DNA from 2 places in the Streptomyces sp. NPDC052016 genome. Region 2 is predicted to be linked to the other one. Evidence: riboswitches for the same ligand, from Rfam matches in the RefSeq annotation. Region 2 holds a riboswitch; the other holds the start of a gene.

Region 1 (6,873 bases), on a different contig from region 2:
TCGGGATCGTGCACGACCGGCGCATCGACCGTCAGATCAGGGAGGCCCAGGAACGCGACAAGACCGGGACTCAGAAGTCCTCGTCCAGGTCGACGGTGCCCTCCACCGCCACCTGGTACGCCGACGGACGCCGCTCGAAGAAGTTGGTCAGCTCCTGAACGCCCTGCAGCTCCATGAAGGAGAAGGGGTTCTCCGAGCCGTACACCGGGGCGAAGCCGAGACGCGTGAGGCGCTGATCGGCGACGCACTCCAGGTACTGCCGCATCGAGTCGGTGTTCATGCCCGGGAGGCCGTCACCGCACAGGTCGCGCGCGAACTGCAGCTCGGCCTCGACGGCCTCCCGCAGCATGTCGGTGACCTGCTGCTGCAGTGCGTCGTCGAAGAGGTCCGGCTCCTCCTTGCGGACGGTGTCGACGACGTCGAACGCGAAGGACATGTGCATGGTCTCGTCGCGGAACACCCAGTTGGTGCCGGTGGCGAGACCGTGCAGCAGACCCCGGCTGCGGAACCAGTAGACGTAGGCGAAGGCGCCGTAGAAGAACAGGCCCTCGATGCACGCGGCGAAGCAGATGAGGTTGAGCAGGAAGCGGCGGCGGTCCGCCGTGGACTCCAGGCGGTCCAGTTTCTCCACCGAGTCCATCCACCTGAAGCAGAACTCGGCCTTCTCCCGGATCGAGGGGATGTTCTCGACGGCGGCGAAGGCGGCCGCGCGGTCGTCCGGGTCGGGGAGATAGGTGTCCAGGAGCGTCAGGTAGAACTGGACGTGGACGGCCTCCTCGAAGAGCTGGCGCGACAGGTACAGGCGCGCCTCCGGGGAGTTGATGTGCTTGTACAGCGTCAGCACCAGGTTGTTCGCCACGATCGAGTCGCCCGTCGCGAAGAAGGCGACCAGGCGGCCGATGAGGTGCTGCTCGGCGGGAGTGAGCTTGGCGAGGTCGGCGACGTCCGAGTGGAGGTCGACCTCCTCCACGGTCCAGGTGTTCTTGATGGCGTCCCGGTAGCGCTCGTAGAAGTCCGGGTAACGCATCGGGCGGAGAGTCAGCTCGAAGCCGGGGTCGAGAAGGTTCTGGGGGCGGGGGGACATCACTGGCAGGCCTCGCAGGACTCGGGGTTCTCAAGGGAGCAGGCGACGGCCTCTTCGGAGGTCGCCTGCTGGACGGGGACGGTGGCCTGCGCCTGGGCGGCGCGGGCGATGCGCGTCGCGGGGCGCGAGCGCAGGTAGTACGTCGTCTTCAGGCCCGACTTCCAGGCGTAGGCGTACATCGAGGAGAGCTTGCCGATGGTCGGCGTCTCCAGGAACAGGTTCAGGGACTGGGCCTGGTCGAGGTACGGGGTGCGGGCGGCGGCCATGTCGATCAGGCCGCGCTGCGGGATTTCCCACGCCGTGCGGTACAGGGCCCGTACGTCCGCGGGGATCCAGGCGAAGTCCTGCACCGAGCCGTTGGAGTCGCGCAGCGCCTCACGGGTGCGCGCGTCCCAGACGCCGAGCTCCTTGAGGTCCTGCACCAGGTAGGAGTTGACCTGGAGGAACTCTCCGGACAGCGTCTCGCGCTTGAACAGGTTGGACACCTGCGGCTCGATGCACTCGTACACCCCGGCGATCGATGCGATGGTGGCGGTCGGCGCGATGGCGAGGAGCAGGGAGTTGCGCAGGCCGACGGCCGCGATGCGCTCGCGCAGCGCCGCCCAGCGCTCCGGCCAGGTGAACTCGACGTCGTAGTGGTCGGGGTGCAGGACGCCCCGGGCGGTACGGGTCCTGTCCCAGGCCGGCAGCGGGCCGTTGCGCTCGGCGAGGTCGGCGGAGGCCTCGTACGCGGCGAGCATGACGCGCTCGGCGATCCGGGTGGAGAGCGCCTTGGCCTCGGGGGAGTCGAAGGGCAGGCGCAGCTTGAAGAAGACGTCCTGGAGGCCCATCGCGCCGAGGCCGACCGGGCGCCAGCGGGCGTTGGAGCGGCCCGCCTGTTCGGTCGGGTAGAAGTTGATGTCGACGACGCGGTCGAGGAAGGTCACGGCGGTGCGGACGGTCTCGTCGAGCCGTTCCCAGTCGAGGTCGCCGGCCGCCGGGTCGACGAAGGCGCCCAGGTTGACCGAACCGAGGTTGCAGACCGCCGTCTCCCCGTCGTCCGTGACCTCGAGGATCTCCGTGCAGAGGTTGGAGGAGTGGATGACGTGGCCGGGCTCGGCCGTCTGGTTGGCGGTGCGGTTGGCGGCGTCCTTGAAGGTCATCCAGCCGTTGCCGGTCTGCGCGAGGGTGCGCATCATGCGGCCGTACAGTTCGCGCGCGGGGAGGGTCTTCTTCGCGAGGCCCGCCGCCTCGGCCCGGCGGTAGGCCGCGTCGAACTCCTCGCCCCACAGGTCGACCAGCTCGGGCACGTCGGAGGGGGAGAAGAGGGACCACTGCTCGTCGGCGTTCACGCGGCGCATGAACTCGTCCGGGACCCAGTGCGCGAGGTTGAGGTTGTGCGTGCGGCGGGCGTCCTCGCCGGTGTTGTCGCGCAGCTCCAGGAACTCCTCGATGTCGGAGTGCCAGGTCTCCAGGTAGACCGCGGCCGCGCCCTTGCGCCGGCCGCCCTGGTTCACCGCGGCGACCGAGGCGTCGAGGGTCTTCAGGAACGGGACGATGCCGTTGGAGTGCCCGTTCGTGCCGCGGATGAGGCTGCCGCGGGAGCGGATCCGGGAGTAGGACAGACCGATGCCGCCGGCGTGCTTCGAGAGGCGGGCCACCTGGTGGTAGCGGTCGTAGATGGAGTCCAGCTCGTCCTTGGGAGAGTCGAGGAGGTAGCAGGACGACATCTGAGGGTGCCGGGTGCCGGAGTTGAAGAGCGTGGGGGAGGAGGGGAGGTAGTCGAGGCGGCTCATGAGCCCGTAGAGCGCGGCGACTTCGTCGACGGACCGCGGTGTGTCGTCCTCGGCGAGACCGGCGGCGACCCGCAGCAGGAAGTGCTGGGGCGTCTCGACGACCTTGCGGGTGATCGGGTGCCGGAGCAGGTAGCGGCTGTGCAGGGTGCGCAGCCCGAAGTAGCCGAAGCGGTCGTCGGCCCGAGGGTCCGTCAGCGCATCGAGGCGCCGGCCGTGCAGTCGTACGAACTCGGCGGTCCGGTCGGCGATCAGCCCCTCGCGGTGCCCCACCGCGACGGACTCCGTGAAGGAGGTGACGCCCTGGGAGGCGGCCTCGGCGCGGATGCCGATCGTCAGCAGACGGGCGGCCAGCCGGGAGTAGGCGGGGTCCTCGGAGATGAGGCCGGCGGCCGCCTCCGTGGCCAGTTCGCGCAACTCCCTCTCGTCCGCCCGCGCGGACCGGCCCCGCAGGGCGGCGGCGGCGACCCGGCCGGGGTCGGCGTCGGGCAGGTCGGCGGTCAGCTCGGTCAGGGTGCGCAGCAGCGCGGTGCCGGGACCGTCGGTCTCCAGGGCTGCTGAAGCCGGGTCGGCTGGCGCGATGGTCACGTGGGGCTCTCCCTCGCTCGGCGGGGGCCTGGCGGAGGGCAGGGGGCAGCACACGAGCGCGCACGGCGTCGCGGTCCACCGGCCCACTCCACGAGGCCCGGACGGCAAAGCACCCGGGCCGGGACGGCCGGGGCGCACTGTCGGCAGGTCCTCGGACTGACTCCTGTGCACAGACATGCACAAGTACACCGTTGCGGGACAGTTCCGGATTCGCACCGGATTCCCCTGCGGCGACAGCGAGCATGAGCATACATCTTGTGCTCGCTCGTCGCGCCACCCCCAGATGTTGTGTCGAGGTGGTTTCAGAGCGTCAACTGATAAGTGAGGAGGGTGATGTCGTCCAGCTCCGGCACGGGATTCCAGTCCCGCTCGGGTGTGCGGACGAAGCCCAGGCGTTCGTAGAGGCGGTGGGCGGAGTGCATGGCCCGCTGGCTCGACAGCACGACGGCGGTGCAGCCCTCCGTGGCCCGGGCGCGGTCGAGGCAGACCCGTACGAGCGCCTCGCCGGCGCCACGGCCGCGGGCCTCGTGCGCGACCGCGAGCGCCCGGATCTCGGCCTCGCCCGGGCGGGCGACGTCGGCCAGGGGGCCGCCCGCGGGGACGAAGGTGACCCCTCCGAGGAGTCTGTCGCCCTCCACGGCGACGAGGACCTCGGCGACGGCCGCGCGCCCGGCCACGTCCTTCAGCACGGGCAGGTACGGGTCGCTCTCGCCGAAGTCGAGGAGACCGTCCGCGAGGTAGGCCCGCGCGGTGATCTCGCCGAGCGCGGCGTGTTCGGTGGGCTTCGCTTCCCGGATCCGGATGTCCATGCGGCGCAGTGTGCCCCACCCGCACGACGGCGGGCCGCCGGATTTCTCCGACGGCCCGCCCGTTGCCGTACCGGCTAGTGCGAGGAGCCCGCGGTGGCCGGGGGCAGTTCCACCTGCACGCCGGGGTCGCCCGCGTCCGCCGTGTAGTCCTCCGGGCTGGTCTCGTCGACGCCCTCGGGGGCCTTCACGGCCTTCAGGACGAAGGTGAGGACCACCGTCACCACCAGGTTCAGCACGAACGCCGTGAGGCCGATGTAGCCGATCTCGCCGATGCCGGGGATTTCCTTCGACGAGCCGCCGAAGTGCTTCTGGGTGGGCGAGGCGACGCCGTACGCGGCGACCGTGCCGTACACCATGCCGACCGCCCAGCCGGCGAGCAGCGCCCAGCGGTGGAACCATCGGGTGAACAGACCGCCGACCAGGGCCGGGAAGGTCTGCAGGATCCAGATGCCGCCGAGGAGCTGGAAGTTGATGGCGACCGTCTTGTCCATCGTGAGGACGAAGGCCAGGGCGCCCACCTTCACCAGCAGCGAGACCAGCTTGGAGACGCGCGTCTCCTCCTTGGGCGTCGCGTCCGGCTTGATGAAGTCCTTGTAGATGTTGCGCGTGAAGAGGTTCGCGGCCGCGATCGACATGATCGCCGCGGGGACCAGGGCGCCGATGCCGATCGCCGCGAAGGCCACGCCCGCGAACCAGTCCGGGAACATGTTCTCGAACAGCTGCGGGATGGCCAGCTGGCCGTTGCTGACCTTGACCCCGGCCGCGATCGCCATGAAGCCCAGCAGGGCCAGCAGGCCGAGCATGAGGGAGTACAGCGGCAGGATCGTGGTGTTGCGGCGGATCACCTCACGGCTGCGCGAGGACAGCGTCGCCGTGATCGAGTGCGGGTACATGAAGAGCGCCAGCGCCGAGCCCAGCGCCAGGGTGGCGTACGTCCACTGCCCCGCCTCGGCCGGCACCAGAGCGCCGCGCGGCTTGTCCGTCGCCGGGTTCACCTGGGCGAAGGCGTCACCCGCCTTGGCGAAGACGTCGTCGAAACCGCCCAGCTTGATCGGGATGTAGATGATCGCCACCGCGATCACGATGTAGATCAGCGTGTCCTTCACGAACGCGATCAGCGCGGGGGCGCGCAGGCCCGACGAGTACGTGTACGCGGCCAGCACGCCGAAGGCGATCAGCAGCGGCAGGTCCTTGATGAACCAGTTGGTGTCCTCGCCGCCGCCGACGCCCATCACGTCCAGCACGGCCTGGATGCCGACGAGCTGGAGCGCGATGTACGGCATGGTCGCGAGGATGCCGGTGAGGGCGACCGCCAGGGACAGGCCCTTGGAGCCGAAGCGACCGCGCACGAAGTCCGAGGTCGTCACGTACCCGTGCTTGTGCGAGACCGACCACAGGCGCGGCAGGAACGTGAAGATCAGCGGGTAGACCAGGATCGTGTACGGCACCGCGAAGAAGCCGGCCGCGCCGGCCGCGTAGATCGCCGCCGGGACCGCCACGAAGGTGTAGGCGGTGTAGAGGTCGCCGCCCAGCAGGAACCAGGTGACCCAGGTGCCGAACGAGCGGCCGCCCAGCCCCCACTCGTCGAGGCTGTGCTCGTTCTCGGCCTTGCGCCATCGCGCGGCCAGGAAGCCCATGACCGTGACGGCCAGGAAGAAGAAGATGAAGACGGCGAGTGCGACGCCGTTCACGCCGTCCTTCACTCCGACGCACCCCCGTCCGAGGCCGTGCGGGCGCGCTGGTCACGCTGCCACAGCTTGTACGCGACCATCGTCAGCGCGGTCGAGATCAGCACCCACGCCATCTGGTACCAGTAGAAGAAGGGGATGCCGATGAACTCGGGGTCCACCTTCGCGTACGAACCCACCCACAGCATCGCCACGAAGGGCGCGAACAGGCAGAGGGCGATGACGACGCGCACAGGCGTCACCAGCGGCCCCCTCGACACTTCCGATGGTTCCGACATCCGGCGGCTCCGTCCCCTTGTTGATCACGGGTGCAACGCACGCGAAATGTAGGTGACGGATAAAGCTCAGCGGAAGACCTCGTCCGAATATCGGTCCTCAGATGTTGCTCAGTCCTGCGGACATCGTTGCTCAGTCCGGCGGAAGCCGTCGCTCAGTCCGGCGGAAGCCGTTGCTCACATGCGGACCTCGTCGCTCAGTCCTGAGGACGCTTGAGCCGTGCGACGAACTTGTACCGGTCGCCGCGGTAGACCGACCGCACCCACTCCACCGGCTTGCCGTCCTTGTCCAGGGAGTGCCGCGAGAGCATCAGCATCGGCAGACCCACGTCGGTGCCGAGCAGGCCCGCCTCGCGCGGGGTGGCCAGGGAGGTCTCGATGGTCTCCTCGGCCTCGGCGAGGTGGACGTCGTAGACCTCGGCGAGGGCGGTGTAGAGGGAGGTGTACTTGACCAGCGACCTGCGCAGCGCGGGGAAACGCTTGGCGGAGAGGTGGGTGGTCTCGATGGCCATGGGCTCGCCGTTGGCCATGCGCAGCCGCTCGATGCGCAGCACGCGCCCGCCGGCGGTGATGTCGAGCAGGCCGGCGAGGGTGTCGTCGGCGGTGATGTAGCCGATGTCGAGGAGCTGCGAGGTGGGCTCCAGGCCCTGGGCGCGC
Region 2 (6,873 bases):
GCAACTCCGCGGCCGTCGAGGTCAGCCGTGCGACTTCCTCGGGCTCCGGGCGGTGGCGGAAGGCAGTCACGGTCACACTCTCGCAGGCACTGGGACGACCGCCAGCGTACTAGGGCGCGTCAGCGAAGTGGCGCCTGTCCCGCGACGCCGGGCACGCGTGCCGGCGGGAGGTGACCCCGCGGCGAACGCGCGGCCGCGACGAGGGCCTCGTGCTGCCGACGAGGCCCGAGAAACTTACACGAGAGGTTGGTGTGTTGACCATGAGGAACGGCCTGGCGACCGTGGAGCGTGCTCTGCGGACGGCGGCGGCCCACGAGTTGCCCGACGCGGTCCGCGGTGTCCTGGTCGAGCGGTACGCGGCGGACTCCGTCGAGCTGTACCTGGCCGACTACGGGCTCACGGTGCTGCAACCGGTGTCCGTGCCGCCGGACGCCGGGCAGCCGGTGCCGGTGCACGACAGCCCGGCCGGCCGGGCCTTCGGCGCGCAGGAGCCGTTCGTGGAACCGGTCGGGGGCGGACGGGTGCGCGCGCACCTGCCCGTCACCGTGCGCGGCGACCGGCTCGGTGTGCTGACGATGACGCTGCCGGGTCACGGGGACGGCGTCCTGGCCGAGTTGGCGGAGATCGCGCAGGTGCTCGGGCACGAACTGATCGTGGCCGAGCGGGACACCGACCTGTATCTGCGGGCGAGACGCAGAGACCGGCTCACCCTGGCCGCGGAGATGCAGTGGGACCTGCTGCCGGGCCGTTCCTGCACCGGCCCGGAGTTCGACCTGGGCGCCCAGCTGGAGCCCGCCTACGCGGTCTTCGGCGACAACTACGACTGGTCCGTGACGGCCGACCGCCTGATGCTGTACGTCACCGACGGCATGGGCGAGGGCATGGAGGCCGCCCTGCTGACCAGCCTGACCGTCAACGCCCTGCGCAACGCACGGCGGGCCGGCATCCCCCTGGCCGACCAGGCCGCGCTGGCGGACCAGGCCGTCCACGCCCACTACCGGGGCCGCTGCCACCTGTCGGTCCTCATGATCGACGTCGAACTCGCCACGGGACGCGCCCAGGTGGTCGACGCCGGCTCCCCGAGGATGCTGCGGCTGCGGAACGGGACCGTGGAACGCGTCCGCTTCGACGCCCAGCTGCCGCTGGGCATGTTCGAGGAAACCGACTACGTGGCGCAGGAGTTTCGGATCGAGCCCGGTGACCGGCTCGTCCTCGTCAGCGACGGCGTCCACGCGCTCGCCTCCCCCGACGCGGAGGCGTCCGCGGACGCCTCTCTGGCGAGGGCGATCCTGTCCACCCGTCTGCTGCCCGCGGCCGAGGTGCCGCACGCCGTCCTGCGGGAGTCGGCCCGCCGCGGCGGCCGGCGGGTCCCGGACGACGACGCCCTGGTGGTCTGCCTGGACTGGCGCGGCCGCTGATCCTCGGGACCTGCGTCCGGGCCGGTACGGCCGCCGGTCCGCGTACGCCCCCCACGGCACCTGCGCCGTTCCGCGCGCCACGGCGGTTCGGGCCGCGGCGCGCGCGGCCTCCGCGGCCAGGTGACCCGCCCTGTCGCATCAGCGCCCGCACGGCGTCGCCGTCGACCGTCTCGCCGCGCACGGTCAAGTGGCCCGCCAGGACGTCGATGTCGACCTTCAGCAAGCGCGTGCCGCGTCGGCGCGAGGTGTCCGTGCGCCGGGGTGTGAGCCGTCGCCCGCCGTCCGCGCGCCCCCGTTGCCGCTTGTCACCGCCCCTGTCGGCGCACTACTGTCACCACGCCTTGGTGAACGGGAAATCCGGTGTGATGCCGGTGCGGCCCTCGCCACTGTGATCGGGAAGTCCGGCTCCGGCCCTCACGGGCAGCCACTGGGTCCTCGGACCCGGGAAGGCGGAGCAAGGGCGGTGGTACCCGTCAGCCAGGAGACCGGCCAAGGCGTGTCAACCATCCACGAGGTGCTGGAGAGGGTCTGCTGAGCCATGCACATAGCCGAGGGTTTCCTTCCTCCGGCGCACGCGGTCGCCTGGGGCGTCGCGTCGGCGCCGTTCGTCGTCCACGGAGTCCGCGCACTCACCCGCGAGGTCCGTGAACACCCCGAGAGCACGCTGCTCCTCGGCGCCTCCGGCGCCTTCACATTCGTCCTGTCCGCGCTGAAGCTTCCCTCGGTGACGGGAAGTTGCTCCCACCCCACCGGCACCGGTCTGGGCGCCGTCCTCTTCCGGCCGCCGATCATGGCGGTCCTGGGCACCATCACCCTGCTGTTCCAGGCACTGTTGCTCGCGCACGGCGGCCTGACCACGCTCGGCGCCAACGTCTTCTCGATGGCCATCGTCGGACCGTGGGCCGGTTACGGGATCTACCGGCTGCTGCGGCGGTACGACGTGCCGCTGATGGTCGCGGTGTTCTTCGGCGCGTTCGTCGCCGACCTGTCCACGTACTGCGTCACCAGCGTGCAGCTGGCGCTGGCGTTCCCGGACCCGGGCAGCGGGTTCCTGGGCGCGCTCGGCAAGTTCGGCTCCATCTTCGCCGTCACGCAGATCCCGCTCGCGGTGAGCGAGGGCCTCCTCACGGTGTTCGTGATGCGGCTGCTCGTACAGTCCAGCAAGGGCGAACTGACCCGGCTCGGCGTGCTCGTGGCCGGGAAGCGGGCGCAGGCCGGGACGGAGGCGATGGCCCGATGAGCCGGAACACGAAGATCAACGCCCTGCTCCTGCTCGTGGTGGTCGCGCTGGCCGTGCTACCGCTGGCCCTGGGCCTGGGCGACCACAAGGAGGAGCCGTTCACCGGCGCCGACGCCGAGGCGGAGACGGCGATCACCGAGATCGATCCCGACTACGAGCCGTGGTTCTCGCCGCTGTACGAGCCGCCGTCCGGGGAGATCGAGTCGGCGCTGTTCGCCGTGCAGGCGGCCCTCGGCGCGGGCGTCCTCGCCTACTACTTCGGCCTGCGCCGGGGGCGCCGCCAGGGCGAACTGCGGGTGCGTTCCGGGGCCGGGGCCCAGGACACCGCGGACACCGCGGACACCGTGGGCCCCGAGGGCGCGGAGAACACGGAGAGCGCGGCCGGTACGGAACGTGCGGCCGACGCCGAGAAGTCCGCGCCGGGACGGGTCTGAGCGTCCGTGCTGCCGATCGACGCGGCGGCGCACAGCAGCCGCTGGCGCCGCCGTCATCCCGTGGACAAGGCCGTGCTCGGCCTCGGTCTCACCGTGCTCGCGATCTCGCTGCCGCCCTGGCCGGGCGCGGCCCTGGTCCTGGTGACGGCGCTCGCCGTGCTGCTGGGACCGGCGGGTGTGCCGGCCCGCCGGCTGTGGCGGGCCTACCGGGTGCCCCTGGGCTTCTGCGCCACCGGCGCGATCACCCTGCTCGTCCAGGTGGGCGGGCCCGGCGGGTTCGTGAGCTGGGCCGACGGCGGCGCCGTGCGCGCCGGGGAGCTGATGCTGCGCACCTCGGCCGCCTCCCTCGGCGTCCTGTTGTTCGCGTTCACCACGCCCATGTCGGACCTGCTGCCCCGGCTGGTGCGGGCGGGCGTACCCGCGCCGGTCGTCGACGTCGCCCTGGTGACGTACCGCATGAGCTTCCTGCTGCTGGACTCCGTGCGCCGGATCCGGGAGGCGCAGGCGGCCCGGCTGGGGCACACCTCGCGGGCCGCCGAGTGGCGTTCGTTGGCCGGTCTCGGGGCCACCGCGTTCGTGCGGGCCTTCGGCCGGGCGGCGCGGCTCCAGGCCGGACTGGCCGGGCGCGGCTACGACGGCACGCTGCGCGTCCTGGTCCCCGAGGCCCGCGTCTCCGTCCCCTTCACGGTCGCGGCCTGCGGGCTCCTCGCGACGCTGACCGGCCTGACCCTCGTACTGGAAGGACCCCTGTCATGAGCGAGCTGGTCGCCCTGCGGGGCGCCTCCTTCGCCTACGAGGAGGGCCCCACCGTCCTGGACGGCCTCGACTTCGGGATCCGCGAGGGCCGCGCGCTCGCCCTGCTCGGCCGCAACGGAAGCGGCAAGACGACCCTGATGCGGCTGCTGAGCGGCGGACTGCGGCCGCGCACCGGCACGTTGACGCTCGAGGGGCGGCCGGTGACGTACGACCGCAAGGGGCTGACCCGGCTGCGGACGACCGTGCAGCTGGTGGTGCAGGACCCGGACGACCAGCTGTTCGCCGCGTCCGTCGCGCAGGACGTGTCGTTCGGGCCGCTGAACCTCGGCCTGTCCGACGCCGAGGTGCGGGACCGGGTGGAGGAGGCGCTCGCCGCCCTGGACATCACCGCCCTCTCCGACCGGCCCACCCATCTGCTCTCCTACGGGCAGCGCAAGCGGACCGCGATCGCGGGCGCCGTCGCGATGCGGCCGCGCGTGCTGATCCTCGACGAGCCGACCGCCGGACTCGACCCCGACGGGCAGGAACGCCTCCTCGCCACCCTCGAGGCCCTGCGCGTGTCCGGTACGACGGTCGTGATGGCCACCCACGACGTCGACCTCGCCCTGCGCTGGGCCGACGACGCCGCGCTGCTCACCCCGTCCGGCGCCCACACCGGCCCCGCGGCGGCGGCCCTGGCCCGCACGGACCTCCTCCTGCAGGCGGGACTCCGGCTGCCCTGGGGCATCGCCGCGGCCCGGCTGCTCCGCGCCCAGGGGCTGTTGACCGAGTCCGAGGCCGGCCCGCGCAGCCCGGAGGAGCTGGCCGCGCTGGCGGCGGCGCCCGCCGTGCCCCCGGTACCGGCCGACGGCTGAGCCCCCGGCGCGTCGCGGGCGTGTCGGCGTGGCGCCCGGTGGAACCCGGAGTCACGGAAGGAACCTCCGCCGACGCCCGGGAGGCCCGCGTGTCCCCTACCCCCGACGCCACGTACCGCCGCATCCACCAGGAGGTCACCGACCGGGCCGACGCCCTGTGGAAGGTCGCGTCGGCGCTGCACGGCGATCCCGAGTACGCCTTCGCCGAGCGGCGGGCGGCCGCCCTCCTGACGGGTGAGCTGCGCCGGGGCGGGTTCGAGGTCCACCAGGACGTGGCGGGCATGCCGACCGCCTTCACCGCGCGCTCCGGCGAGGGCCGGCCCGTGGTGGCGCTGCTGCTGGAGTACGACGCGCTGCCCGGCCTGGGGCACGCCTGCGGGCACAACCTGATCGCCGCCGCCGGCCTCGGAGCCGCGCTCGCCGCCCGCGCCGCGCTGGAGCCGGGTGCCGGATCGGTGCTGGCGGTGGGCAGCCCGGCCGAGGAGAACGGCGGCGGCAAGGTCCTGGAGGTGGAGGCGGGCGTCTTCGACGAGGTGGACGCTGCGCTCATGTTCCATCCGGGGGTGTACGACTGGGCCCGGGCACCGCTGACGGCCTCGGAGCAGTACCGCGTCGGTTTCCACGGCCGGGCGGCCCATCCGACGGGCAGTCCCACGGAGGGCATCGACGCGCTCGCGGCCCTCGTCGAGCTGTTCAACGTGCTGTCCGCGCTCGGCCGGCGCCTCCCCGAGGCCTCCCACGTGCAGGGCGTCATCACGCACGGGGGCAAGGCCACCAACATCGTCCCCGAGTACGCGGAGGGCCTGTTCGGTCTGCGCGCGGCCACCACCGGCGCCCTGGACGACCTGGCCGGACAGCTGCGCTCCGCGGCAGCGGGGGTGGCGCAGGCCACCGGCACCCGGTGCGCCGTCGACCGTACCGGGGTCCGCTACGAGCACTTCCGCGACAGCGAGGTGCTCTCCGGGCGCTTCGCCGCGCACCTGGGCCGTGCCGGGATCGCGCTCACCCCGCCCGCGCCCGGCGTGTACCTGGGCTCCTCGGACATCGGCAACGTCAGCGGCCGGGTGCCGGCCATCCACCCGTTCGTCGCGATCATGCGTGAGGACGGCTCCGACCACACGCCCGAGTTCGCCACCGCGGCGGCCTCCGAGCGGGCCCGGCAGGTCCTGTCGGCCGCCGCGGAGGCCCTGGCGTGCACCGCGGTGGACGTCCTGTACGACGCGGAACTGCGGGCCGAGGCCTGGAGCGGGCACCGGGGCACGGTCGGCTCCCCGCGCTGACCGCTGCCGGACCGGTGTGCGGTCTTCGACCGGCTGGAGAAGTCGGGTCTCCGGCAGGTCTCCGGCAGGTCTCCGAGACGGACGCCCGGGACGGCACGAGCGGCGACCGGTGGCGCCGTGCGCGACAACCGGCCTGCTCCGACTCCGGTGAGCCGCCCTGCCCCGCAGGCAGACGGAGAGCACCTCCGCCGAGACGGCGGCGAGCAGGTCGGGCTGCCGGTTCGGCAGTGCGGTTCCCGAAGTCCGCGGTGCTGGGTATGGCCCAAGCCGTCGGTCAGGTACCGGCTCACCCGGCGGCCGGAGGCGAGGGGCGTCACCAGACCTGACGGCCCTGGCACCGCACCCTCTCCACAGGGCGGAGCCTCCCCCCGCGGAGACCACGACTCCGGCCCGCCGCCGCCCTGTTCGGCTGTCACTCTTCGCCCGTACACTCACAAATCACAGGGGTGCGGACACTGTTGACGGGGGGCCAGCCATGTCCGGCGATGGGTACGGCACGCACGACCACACCTACTCCTTCCCGCCCATGCCGCCGATGCCGCCGGCCCCGCCGCCGGCCCCGGCGGACGGCGCGCGGGCCGTCGCGGTGGCGGTCCTCAATCTCGGCGGCCTCGGCCTGGGGTACGCGCTCGTGCGCCGCTGGGGACTCATGCTGCTGTGCTGGATCGCCACGGCCGCCCTGCTGTTCGCGGTGCTGCCGGCCGACCCGGACGGCGTGCCGGTGTTCGCCCTCGTCCTGTACGGCGTGTTCCTCGCGGCCGTGGCGGCGCACGGCGCGCGCGTGGGCCTGCGCGCCCGTCCGACGTGGCCCAGACAGGCGCCCCTCGCCCTCCTGCTCGGGCTCGTCCTGCTCGCCGTACCGGCCGGGGGCGTCGTGCTGTACGACGACGC

The links. A riboswitch is a leader RNA that binds a small molecule or an ion and turns the genes downstream of it on or off. The one in region 2 is predicted to bind cobalamin.
Region 1: another riboswitch for cobalamin. It lies ahead of ACIHAR_RS34590 (ribonucleoside-diphosphate reductase subunit alpha); the one in region 2 lies ahead of ACIHAR_RS29780 (energy-coupling factor ABC transporter permease).

What each region holds. Positions count from the first base shown of each region.
Region 1 covers NZ_JBIUBX010000034.1:84,835-91,707, reverse strand. Annotated here, with positions in the region: gene ACIHAR_RS34595 (ribonucleotide-diphosphate reductase subunit beta) at 71-1,084, opposite strand; gene ACIHAR_RS34590 (ribonucleoside-diphosphate reductase subunit alpha) at 1,084-3,444, opposite strand; cobalamin riboswitch at 3,569-3,701, opposite strand; gene ACIHAR_RS34585 (GNAT family N-acetyltransferase) at 3,747-4,253, opposite strand; gene mctP (monocarboxylate uptake permease MctP) at 4,328-5,956, opposite strand; gene ACIHAR_RS34575 (DUF3311 domain-containing protein) at 5,953-6,219, opposite strand; gene ACIHAR_RS34570 (GntR family transcriptional regulator) at 6,414-6,873, opposite strand, start outside.
Region 2 covers NZ_JBIUBX010000027.1:12,896-19,768, forward strand. Annotated here, with positions in the region: gene ACIHAR_RS29770 (MarR family transcriptional regulator) at 1-76, opposite strand, end outside; gene ACIHAR_RS29775 (PP2C family protein-serine/threonine phosphatase) at 261-1,418, shown strand; cobalamin riboswitch at 1,744-1,927, shown strand; gene ACIHAR_RS29780 (energy-coupling factor ABC transporter permease) at 1,957-2,658, shown strand; gene ACIHAR_RS29785 (energy-coupling factor ABC transporter substrate-binding protein) at 2,655-3,092, shown strand; gene cbiQ (cobalt ECF transporter T component CbiQ) at 3,099-3,848, shown strand; gene ACIHAR_RS29795 (energy-coupling factor ABC transporter ATP-binding protein) at 3,845-4,702, shown strand; gene ACIHAR_RS29800 (amidohydrolase) at 4,792-5,982, shown strand; gene ACIHAR_RS29805 (hypothetical protein) at 6,458-6,873, shown strand, end outside.